DNA from 3 places in the Uliginosibacterium sangjuense genome. Region 1 is predicted to be linked to each of the others. Evidence: predicted binding sites of a transcription regulator. Region 1 holds the regulator's gene; each other region holds the start of a gene.
The links. Region 1 encodes sigma-54, which starts transcription at its own class of promoters, with help from an activator protein. Its sites were predicted from a motif close to TGGCACGCTTNCTGCTNA; they were not measured.
Positions count from the first base shown of each region.

Region 2: nifH (nitrogenase iron protein) is a predicted target of sigma-54. The motif match lies at 1,309-1,326, and genes of this name have one in related genera.
Region 3: NMB43_RS04745 (CmpA/NrtA family ABC transporter substrate-binding protein) is a predicted target of sigma-54. The motif match lies at 1,655-1,672, and genes of this name have one in related genera.

Region 1 is NZ_CP101132.1:4,015,795-4,019,067, reverse strand. Features, by position in the region: gene lptB (LPS export ABC transporter ATP-binding protein) at 1-657, shown strand, start outside; gene NMB43_RS18635 (RNA polymerase factor sigma-54) at 682-2,187, shown strand; gene hpf (ribosome hibernation-promoting factor, HPF/YfiA family) at 2,203-2,526, shown strand; gene ptsN (PTS IIA-like nitrogen regulatory protein PtsN) at 2,666-3,151, shown strand; gene hprK (HPr(Ser) kinase/phosphatase) at 3,120-3,273, shown strand, end outside.
Region 2 is NZ_CP101132.1:3,909,876-3,913,148, reverse strand. Features, by position in the region: gene NMB43_RS18050 (hypothetical protein) at 1-507, opposite strand, end outside; gene NMB43_RS18045 (group II truncated hemoglobin) at 491-943, opposite strand; gene nifH (nitrogenase iron protein) at 1,492-2,367, shown strand; gene nifD (nitrogenase molybdenum-iron protein alpha chain) at 2,469-3,273, shown strand, end outside.
Region 3 is NZ_CP101132.1:1,038,523-1,041,795, reverse strand. Features, by position in the region: gene ntrB (nitrate ABC transporter permease) at 1-164, opposite strand, end outside; gene NMB43_RS04745 (CmpA/NrtA family ABC transporter substrate-binding protein) at 253-1,512, opposite strand; gene NMB43_RS04740 (ANTAR domain-containing response regulator) at 1,901-2,479, opposite strand; gene NMB43_RS04735 (3-oxoacid CoA-transferase subunit B) at 2,578-3,228, opposite strand; gene NMB43_RS04730 (CoA transferase subunit A) at 3,234-3,273, opposite strand, start outside.

The DNA of each region.
Region 1 (3,273 bases):
TCGTTCCAGGTCGGCAGCGGCGAGGTGGTCGGCCTGCTGGGGCCCAATGGCGCCGGCAAGACCACCTGCTTCTACATGATCGTCGGCCTGGTCCGCGCCGATGGCGGCAGCGTGCAACTGGACGCCACCGAGCTTGGGCACCTGCCGATCCACAAGCGTGCGCGCATGGGCTTGTCCTACCTGCCGCAAGAGAACTCGGTGTTCCGCAAGCTCACCGTGGCGGAGAACATCCTGGCCGTGCTGGAGCTGCAGAAGCTGCCCAAGGCGGTGATGCAGGAGCGCCTGGACGAGCTGCTCGATGAGCTGAACATCGGCCACCTGCGCGACACCCAGGCGATTGCGCTGTCGGGCGGCGAGCGTCGCCGCTGCGAGATCGCCCGTGCGCTCGCCACCCAACCCAAGCTGATCCTGCTCGATGAGCCCTTTGCCGGCGTCGACCCGATTGCCGTGCTGGAAATCCAGAAGATCATCAACTTCCTCAAACAGCGCGGTATCGGCGTGCTGATCACCGATCACAACGTGCGCGAGACGCTCGGCATCTGCGACCATGCCTTCATCATCAATGCCGGTGAGGTGCTGGCCGGTGGCAAGCCGAACGAGATTGTGCACAATGACCAGGTACGCCAGATCTACCTGGGCGAACATTTCCGTCTCTGAGCGCGCCTGGCTGCAACCCTGTCCATGAAGCCTTCCCTCCAGCTCCGCCTCTCGCAACAACTCGCGCTGACCCCTCAGCTGCAACAGTCCATCAAGCTGTTGCAGCTCTCCACGCTGGAGCTGAACCAGGAAATCGAGCGCATGCTGCTCGACAACCCGATGCTGGAGCGTGATGGGGCGGAGGATGAGGCGGGCGAAGTCGTGGCCGCCCCCGAGGTGACGACGACGGCGGAAGCCACCGAGGCGGACTACGCCTCGGCCGAACGCAAGGCCAACGGGGAGGAGGATTTTGAGCCGCCCTCCACGGTCGAGATGCCGGACACCATCAACGAGGCCTACGACTCGGCCTCCGACGACGACCTGGGCGAAGCCGCCGAATGGCGCAGCGAGGCCGGCAGCGGGCGTGGCAACGATGACGACGACGAGTCGGATTTCCAGGAATTCCAGGCCGCCACCACCAGCCTGCATGATCACCTCAGTGCGCAAGTCTCCCTGATGCCCTTGTCGGACCGTGATCGCGCCCTGGTGCGCTTCATGGTCGAAGCACTGGAGGACGATGGCTACCTGCAGCAGAGCTTCGAAGACCTGCTGCCCCTCATTCCCGAGGAGTGGGAGGTGGAGGTGGAAGAGCTGGGGATCGCCCTGCATCACGTGCAGAACCTGGACCCGGCCGGTGTCGGCGCGCGCAACCTGCAGGAATGTCTGACCCTTCAGCTACGCAATCTACCCGTCACGCCCAGCCGCGAGCTGGCGCTGGGCATCGTCGATGGACTCCTTGAGCAACTGGCCGCGCGCGACTTTCAGAAGATCAAGCGCCGCCTGGGCTGCAGCGACGACGCGCTGCGTGCCGCCCAGGAGCTCATCTGCAGTCTCAATCCGCGCCCAGGGGCCCAGTTCGCGGCGCTCGATGCACGCTACATCGTGCCCGACGTGATCGTGAAGAAGTATCGCGGCAACTGGACGGCCAGCCTCAATCCGGAGGCGATGCCGAAGCTCAGGATTCACCGTGTCTATGCCGATATACTCCATAACAACCGTGGTGCCAGTGCTTCGCTGTCCGCGCAGTTGCAGGAGGCGAAGTGGCTGATCAAGAACGTGCAGCAGCGTTTCGACACGATTCTGCGGGTCTCGCAAGCCATCGTCGATCGCCAACGCCAGTTCTTCGACTACGGTGAAGTCGCCATGCGACCACTGACCCTGAGGGAAATCGCGGAAGAACTCGAACTGCACGAATCCACCGTCTCACGCGTGACCACGCAGAAGTACATGGCGACGGCACGCGGCATTTTTGAACTGAAGTACTTCTTCGGCAGTCACGTATCCACCGATACAGGCGGTGCCTGCTCAGCCACGGCGATTCGCGCGCTGATTCGCCAGATGGTGGGCGGGGAGGATCCAAGGAAACCCTTGTCCGACGCCCGTATTGCCGAAGTGTTGGGCCAGCAGGGTATCGTGGTGGCGCGACGGACGATCGCCAAGTACCGTGAGTCGCTGAATATCCCGCCGGTCAGTCAGCGCAAGTCGATCTAACCAGAGGAGTACGGTATGAACCTCAACATCACGGGCCATCATGTCGAAGTGACCGCCGCCTTGCGCGAATACGTCACCAGCAAGCTCGATCGCGTGATCCGCCACTTCGATCACGTCACGGCGACGCATGTCATCCTCTCGGTGGAAAAGCTTCGGCAGAAGGCCGAAGTGACCCTGCATGTGCGGGGCAAGGACATCCATGTCGAATGCGACAATGACGACCTCTACGCGGCTATCGACGCCATGGTGGACAAGCTCGACCGCCAAGTCCTCAAGCACAAGGAAAAGACTGCTGACCATGGCCACGCCGGCATCAAGCAACAGGCGATCGGCTCGTAACACACTGCACACGGCGGTGCTGCACTCGGACATATAATCCTGTCGAACTGCAGCCGGATCTGCCGCCCCGAGGGCGGCAGATCCGCGCCGGCGAATTTCCAGTCGTGGCGGGCGCAGTCGGCCCGATGCCTACCCCAGCATGAACCTGATCTCTCGCATCCTGCCCTCCGCCAACATCCTGGTTGCCTGCACTGCTGGCGACAAGGCGGGTGTATTCCAGCAGGCCGGCGCCTTGTTCGAGGCCAGCCACAGCCTGTCGCGCAAGGTCGTGTTCGACGCCCTCATGCAACGCGAGAAGCTGGGCTCCACCGGGCTGGGCCAGGGCATCGCGATCCCGCACGGCCGCATCAAGGGGCTCAAGGAGGCCGTGGGGGCCTTCGTCCAACTGGCGCTGCCGATCGAATTCGACGCGCCGGACAATAAACCGGTCGATCTCGTGTTCATCATGTTGGTGCCGGAACAGGCCAACGAAAGCCATCTGCAGCTCTTGTCCGAACTGGCGCAGATGTTCAGTGACCGTGCGTTCCGCGAGAGTCTGGCAGACGCGCAGGATGTGGCGACGGTCGCCACTCTCTTCGCCGGATGGGATCCCCATGCGACGCACGAGCATCGCCCAGCTGTTTGAGGCCAACCGGACGGCCCTGCGCCTGCGCCACATCGCAGGCCGGCTCGACAGCTATCTCACCGTCACCGACAACAAGGTGTGGCCGGCTGACCTGGTGGGCCACCTCAACCTGATCCACCCCA
Region 2 (3,273 bases), 110 kb from region 1:
CTTGAACTTGAGACCCGCGCTGACCACCGCGTCCGTCTTGCCGCCGGTGTCGAGCTTCTTCAGGTCGGTCTTGTCCAGATAGAAGATCTCCAGCAGCTCGTTGTACACGGTGGCTTCGTCGATCGGCAGGATGTAGAAGGTCGCACCCGCGTAGTCGATGACGAACTTCTTCGACAGGTCGATGTTGTCGCAGTACAGGATCAGCTTGGTGTTGGGTCCGATGCTCTCGCCCAGGGTCTCGGCGAGCAGCTTGATGTAGCCGAAGGACAGCAGGAAGCCGGCGAAGAAGCTGAAGTGCGGTTCGCCCTCGTTGGCCGCGGCGATGACCTGCTCGCAGCACTTCTCGGGCGGACGCTTCTCGTCGGCCATCTGCTGCTGGAACTCGATGGCGATGTCGCCGCGGAAACCGATGCGGCCGGCGGTGGGGGTGGCGCCCTTGAACACCGCGTTGAGCAGGCGTCCTTCGGCTTCAAGGGGGGCAAAGACAGTGTTAGCGATGGTGCTCATGGTGATGATCCTTGTCGTTGCGAATGAAATCCGCGGTTTTGAAGAAGGCTTGCTCCAGTTGGGATTTGAGGGTCGCGTCCGGCACGACCTCTTCTAATGCCATGCGCATGCACAGCATCCAGGCATCGCGCTCGGCCGCCCCGATGGGGAAAGGCAGGTGCTTGCGCCGCAGGCGGGGGTGCCCACGCTCCACCGAGTAGGCCTGCGGACCGCCCATCCACTCGGTGAGGAAATTGACCAGGATGCGTTGCACCGGCCCGAGGTCGGCCGGATGCATCGCGCGGATGCCGGCCGCCTCGGGCTGCGTGCTCATGTGGTGATAGAAGCGCTCGACCAGCCGCGTGATCGCCTCGACTCCGCCGATGCGTTCGAAATGCGGGTTGCGCGACGCGGTGGCTGAAGCCACCGAGGGCGCAAGGTTCTGGCTGGCGTCCATTTCTTGCGTGCTCTCCTGCGGGTTCTCTCTGTCTTTAGGGCGGGGGCTTGCCACGGCCTCCCCAACGTGTGGGGAGGGGTGGCGCGCGTTTTCCCTGCTCGAAGCGGCCGAGGGTTCCCGGCCTGCTTCACACCCTGAACAGCAAGTGTCGTACCCGCCCCGCGCGATTGCGCGCGGAGCCCCGCCAATAGAGGGTTTGGCGTGTTTGTCGCAGGGCCGTGGGCGGACTGTCGGAGTAGTGCCGTATGGGACAGGTGGCGGATGCGATTGTCGGGATTGTCGGACGCGGACTATCGCCCCGATAGTTTCGTCCGCTTTTCCTGAAACCGCCTTCTGGCAAGGCTTTCCGGAATATCCGCCGGGTGTGGCACGCCAGTTGCTGAATGTGGCCTGCACCGACCATGTCTCGCCGACGAGTCGCTAACTTCGAAGAGCTACAAAAGCACGAGGGGCTGCATCCGGGGCACGGTAAATCGCGATTTTGGTCGCTGGCTCCCCAACACCAGCGTTCGCGGCAACTTAACTGCTCATTGATTCAGGAGATTCACATGTCAGACCTTCGTCAGATCGCCTTCTACGGCAAGGGTGGTATCGGCAAGTCCACCACCTCCCAAAACACCCTGGCCGCGCTGGCCGAATTGGGTCAGAAGATCCTCATCGTCGGCTGCGACCCCAAGGCCGACTCCACCCGCCTGATCCTGCACGCCAAGGCACAGGACACCATCCTGTCGCTGGCCGCTGAAGCCGGCTCGGTGGAAGACCTGGAAATCGAAGACGTCATGAAGGTCGGTTTCCGCGACATCCGCTGCGTGGAATCCGGTGGCCCGGAACCCGGCGTCGGCTGCGCCGGTCGTGGCGTGATCACTTCCATCAACTTCCTGGAAGAGAACGGCGCCTACGAAGGTGTCGACTACGTCTCCTACGACGTGCTGGGTGACGTGGTGTGCGGTGGCTTCGCCATGCCGATCCGCGAGAACAAGGCGCAGGAAATCTACATCGTCATGTCTGGCGAAATGATGGCCATGTACGCCGCCAACAACATCTCCAAGGGCATTCTGAAGTACGCCAACTCCGGTGGCGTGCGTCTGGGTGGCCTGGTCTGCAACGAGCGCAAGACCGACAAGGAATACGAACTGGCCGAGTCGCTGGCGAAGAAGCTGGGTACGCAACTGATCCACTTCGTGCCGCGCGACAACATCGTGCAACACGCTGAGCTGCGCCGCATGACGGTCATCGAGTACGCCCCGGATTCGGCCCAGGCCGGTCAGTACCGCACGCTCGCAGAGAAGGTCCACGCCAACAAGGGTAACGGTGTCATCCCGACGCCGATCACCATGGACGAGCTGGAAGACCTGCTGATGGAGCACGGCATCATGCAGCAGATCGACGAATCTCAAGTCGGCAAGGCCGCCGCAGCCGCTTAAGACGCGAGAGTCGAGGGTCGAGAGCCGGAGCACTGGCTCTCGCCTCACCAGCCAGCCGGCTCTCCTCCCTCCGCTCTCGAAAACGCAAGGAGTACTCCAACATGAGCATGACAATCGACGACAAGAAGGCCCAGAACGCAGCACTCATCGATGAGGTGCTGAAGGCCTACCCGGAAAAGACCGCCAAGAAGCGCGCCAAGCACCTCAACGTGCATGAAGAAGGCAAGCCCGATTGTGGCGTCAAGTCCAACATCAAGTCGCTGCCCGGTGTGATGACGATCCGTGGCTGCGCCTACGCCGGTTCCAAGGGCGTGGTGTGGGGTCCGATCAAGGACATGATCCACATCTCGCACGGTCCGGTCGGCTGTGGTCAGTACTCCTGGGCGGCACGCCGCAACTACTACATCGGTGTGACCGGTGTGGATACCTTCGTGACGATGCAATTCACCTCCGACTTCCAGGAGAAGGACATCGTCTTCGGCGGCGACAAGAAGCTGGAAGCCATCATGGACGAAATCCAGCAGCTCTTCCCCCTGAACAAGGGCATCACGGTGCAGTCGGAATGCCCGATCGGCCTGATCGGTGACGACATCGAGGCCGTGTCGAAGAAGAAGAGCAAGGAATACAACGGTCACACCATCGTGCCGGTGCGCTGTGAAGGCTTCCGTGGCGTGTCCCAGTCGCTGGGCCACCACATCGCCAACGACGCCGTGCGTGACTGGGTGTTCGACAAGACCGACCCGAACAAGCGTCCGGACTTCGTCTCCACCCCGTATGACGTGGCCATCATCGGCGACTACAACATCGGTGGCGACGCCTGGTCCAGCCGTATCCTGCTCGAAGAGATGGGCCTGCGCGTGATCGCCCAGTGGTCCGGCGACGGCACCATCGCCGAGCTGGAGAACA
Region 3 (3,273 bases), 1.5 Mb from region 1:
TTGCGCAGGAAGGCGACGAACAGCTCGCGGGCACGCGCGGAATCCACGCCCGGTGCGGGCCTGGCTTCGGCCGGCGGGGCAGCGGCGAGCTCAAGGTGGGTGGTTTTGTTCGGGGCCGGCTCGGCCGCCGGAATAGTCGTGGTGCTCAGGGTCGCAGCAGTCATGTTGGGTACTCCACAAGCTTGTTCTGATCGGAATCACTGCGGTCAGCCAGGCCGCGGGGGCTGGCCTGGCTGACCTCGTCGCAACGCGTCAAGCTGCCTTGATCTTGAAACTCGCGGCGTACTTCTTCGGGTCCTTGCCGTCCCACACCACGCCATCAATCAGTTTCGAGGTACGGAAATCAGACTTGGGAACCGGCGCCTTGACGATGGCTGCCGCCTGCTTGTAAAGGTCGATCTTGTTGATCTGCTTGGCCACGGCCAGGTAGTCGACGTCTTCCTTCAACAGCCCCCAGCGGCGATGCTGGGTGAGGAACCACATGCCGTCCGACAGGTAGGGGAAGTTCACCGTGCCGTCGTTGTAGAACTTCATGTAGTTCTTCTCCGACCAGCTCTTGCCCAGGCCGTCTTCGTACTGTCCGATCATGCGGCTGCGGATGACATCGGTATCGGTATTGACGTAGGCCTTGGCCGACACGGTTTCCGCCGTCTTGCTACGGTTGCTGGCGCTGGCGTCGATCCACATGGAAGCCTCGAGGATCGCGCAGATCATGGCGCGCGCCGTCTTCGGGTACTTCTGCACGAACTCTGCAGTGGTGCCGAGGATCTTCTCCGGGTGATCGGTCCAGATGTCTTGAGTGGTGATACCCGTGAAGCCGATCTTGTCGGCAATCGCGCGCATGCCCCAGGGCTCACCCACACAGTAGCCGTCCATGTTGCCCACACGCATGTTGGCCACCATCTGCGGCGGCGGGACGGTAATGGTCTTCACATCCTTCATCGGATCGATGCCATGCGCAGCCAGCCAGTAGTACAGCCACATGGCGTGCGTGCCGGTCGGGAAGGTGTGTGCGAAGGTGTATTCCTTTTCCTTCCTAGCGATCACCTTGGCAAGCGATGCACCGTCAGTTGCACCCTTGTCCTTGAAGGCGTTGGCAAGGGTGATGGCCTGACCGTTGTGATTCAGGGTCATCAGGTTGGCCATGTCCTTCTTGGGGCCGCCAATGCCCAGGTGCACACCGTAGATGAGACCGTACAGCACGTGGGCGGCATGCAACTCGCCGTTCACCAGCTTGTCGCGCACGGCGGCCCAGGAGGCCTCCTTGGTCGGGGTGATCTTGATGCCGTACTTCTTGTCGAAGCCCATGACGTTAGCCATGACCACGGAGGAGCAATCGGTCAGCGGAATGAAGCCGATCTTCACTTCTTCCAGTTCGGGCTTGTCACTGCCCTGCGCCCACACGCCGCCCATCGGCAGCGTACCCGCTGCAACCGCTCCACTCATGGCCATACCTTTCTTGAGGAAATCTCGCCGGGCGAGATCGTCAACTTTGCTTTCCGTCATGTTCATCTCCGTTGGTGACGCTGGGGGCTTGCTCTCGCAAACGAAAAAAGGCGTCACGGCGAATGAAACAGCGCAGACACCTCTGTCTCCCCTTCGCCGGACGCCTTTGTCCGTGCCGGACCTTCATTGGCCCGACTTCAGACAGCAATTAGCAGGAGCCATGCCAACAACAAAGATTCATTAAAAATCAAATGATTAAATAACAACTACCGGAATCCGGAGCACAGGGCATGAGCCAGCACGGCGCACTTTTGCAGTGCAACAGCCTGCCCGGCGCACCAAAGCGGTCAATCACATCCGGATACGTAAAGAGGTCAGGGAAAGGCGCGAGCATACGCAGCGCCATTGGCGGCGCCCGCAGTGCGAAACGGGAACGAAATCGGGCTGGCGCCGCTCAGCCGAGCAGCAGCTTGGCGCTGGCCAGCACTTCGTCGGCCACTTCGACGAGCTTGCGGCCGCGCTCCATCGCCAGCTTGCGCAGGGCGTGGTAGGCCTCGTCCTCGTCCATGCCACGCGCCTTCATCAGCACACCCTTGGCGCGGTCGATGGTGACCCGCTCGGTGAGTTTGCGCTGTGCTTCGTCGCGCTCGCGGCGCATGGCCATGAACTCCTCGAAGTGCACGGTCGCCACCTTGAGCAGTTTCTCCAGGCGCTCGGGCGCCAATCCGTCCACCACGTAGGACGACACGCCCGCCCGCATGGCACGGCGGATCGCGTCGTCGTCGTCGTCACCGGCGAACATCAGCACCGCGCGCGGCGAGTTCTCGTGCATCACAGCGAGGTTTTCGAGCGTGTCGCGACTGGGGGAGTCGGTATTGATCAGCACCACGTCGGGCTGCATGTCGAGCACGCGGTCATTGAGATTGACGGCGTCCGACAGCACCGCCGCCACCATGTGGCCCGCGCGCGTCAATCCTTCGCAGATGTCCAGCGCGCGTTCCTGAATCTCGTCGATGACCAATACCTTGAGCATGCAGATCTCTCATCCCGCCCATGCAGGGCGCGGTCGGGGGGCGTGTTGCGTTTATGTGTCGGGATTCTAGCAGTGACACCCAGCCCCCCCGACAAGATTCAGATCACCATACCAGGCACCGACGCGGGCACCTCCAGCTCAGCTTCGGTTGCAGCCAGCACGGCGTCGACACTGACGCCCGGTGCCGTCTCTTCGAGGCGTGCGCGTCCGTCGGGGAACGAGATCACCGCCAGCTCAGTCACCAATAGGTCGATACGCCGCGCCGAGGTCAGCGGCAAACTGCATTCGCGCACGATCTTGGGCTTGCCCTTCGCGGTGTGCAGCATGGCCACCACCACGCGCTTGGCTCCGGTGACCAGATCCATCGCGCCGCCCATTCCCGGCACCATCTTGCCGGGGATGGTCCAGTTGGCAAGCCGCCCCGTCTGGTCCACCTGCAATCCGCCAAGCACCGTCATATCCAGGTGGCCCCCGCGGATCAGCGCGAAGGACATCGCGCTGTCGAAGGCGCAAGCGCCGGGCAGCGCAGACACGGGGCGCCCGCCTGCATCGGTCAGCCGGCGCTGGGCCATCCCCGGCTCCGGCACCGGTCCGGTACCGATCAGCCCGTTCTCCGACTGGAAGAACACGTGAATGCCAGAAGGCACGTAGTTGGCCACCTGGGTGGGAATGCCGATCCCCAGATTCACCAGCATGCCATCACGCAGTTCGCGCGCGATGCGCCTGGCAATGATTTCCTGTGCGTCCATGTGGCTCACCCGTGTGCAATGAGATAGTCGACCAGCACGCCGGGC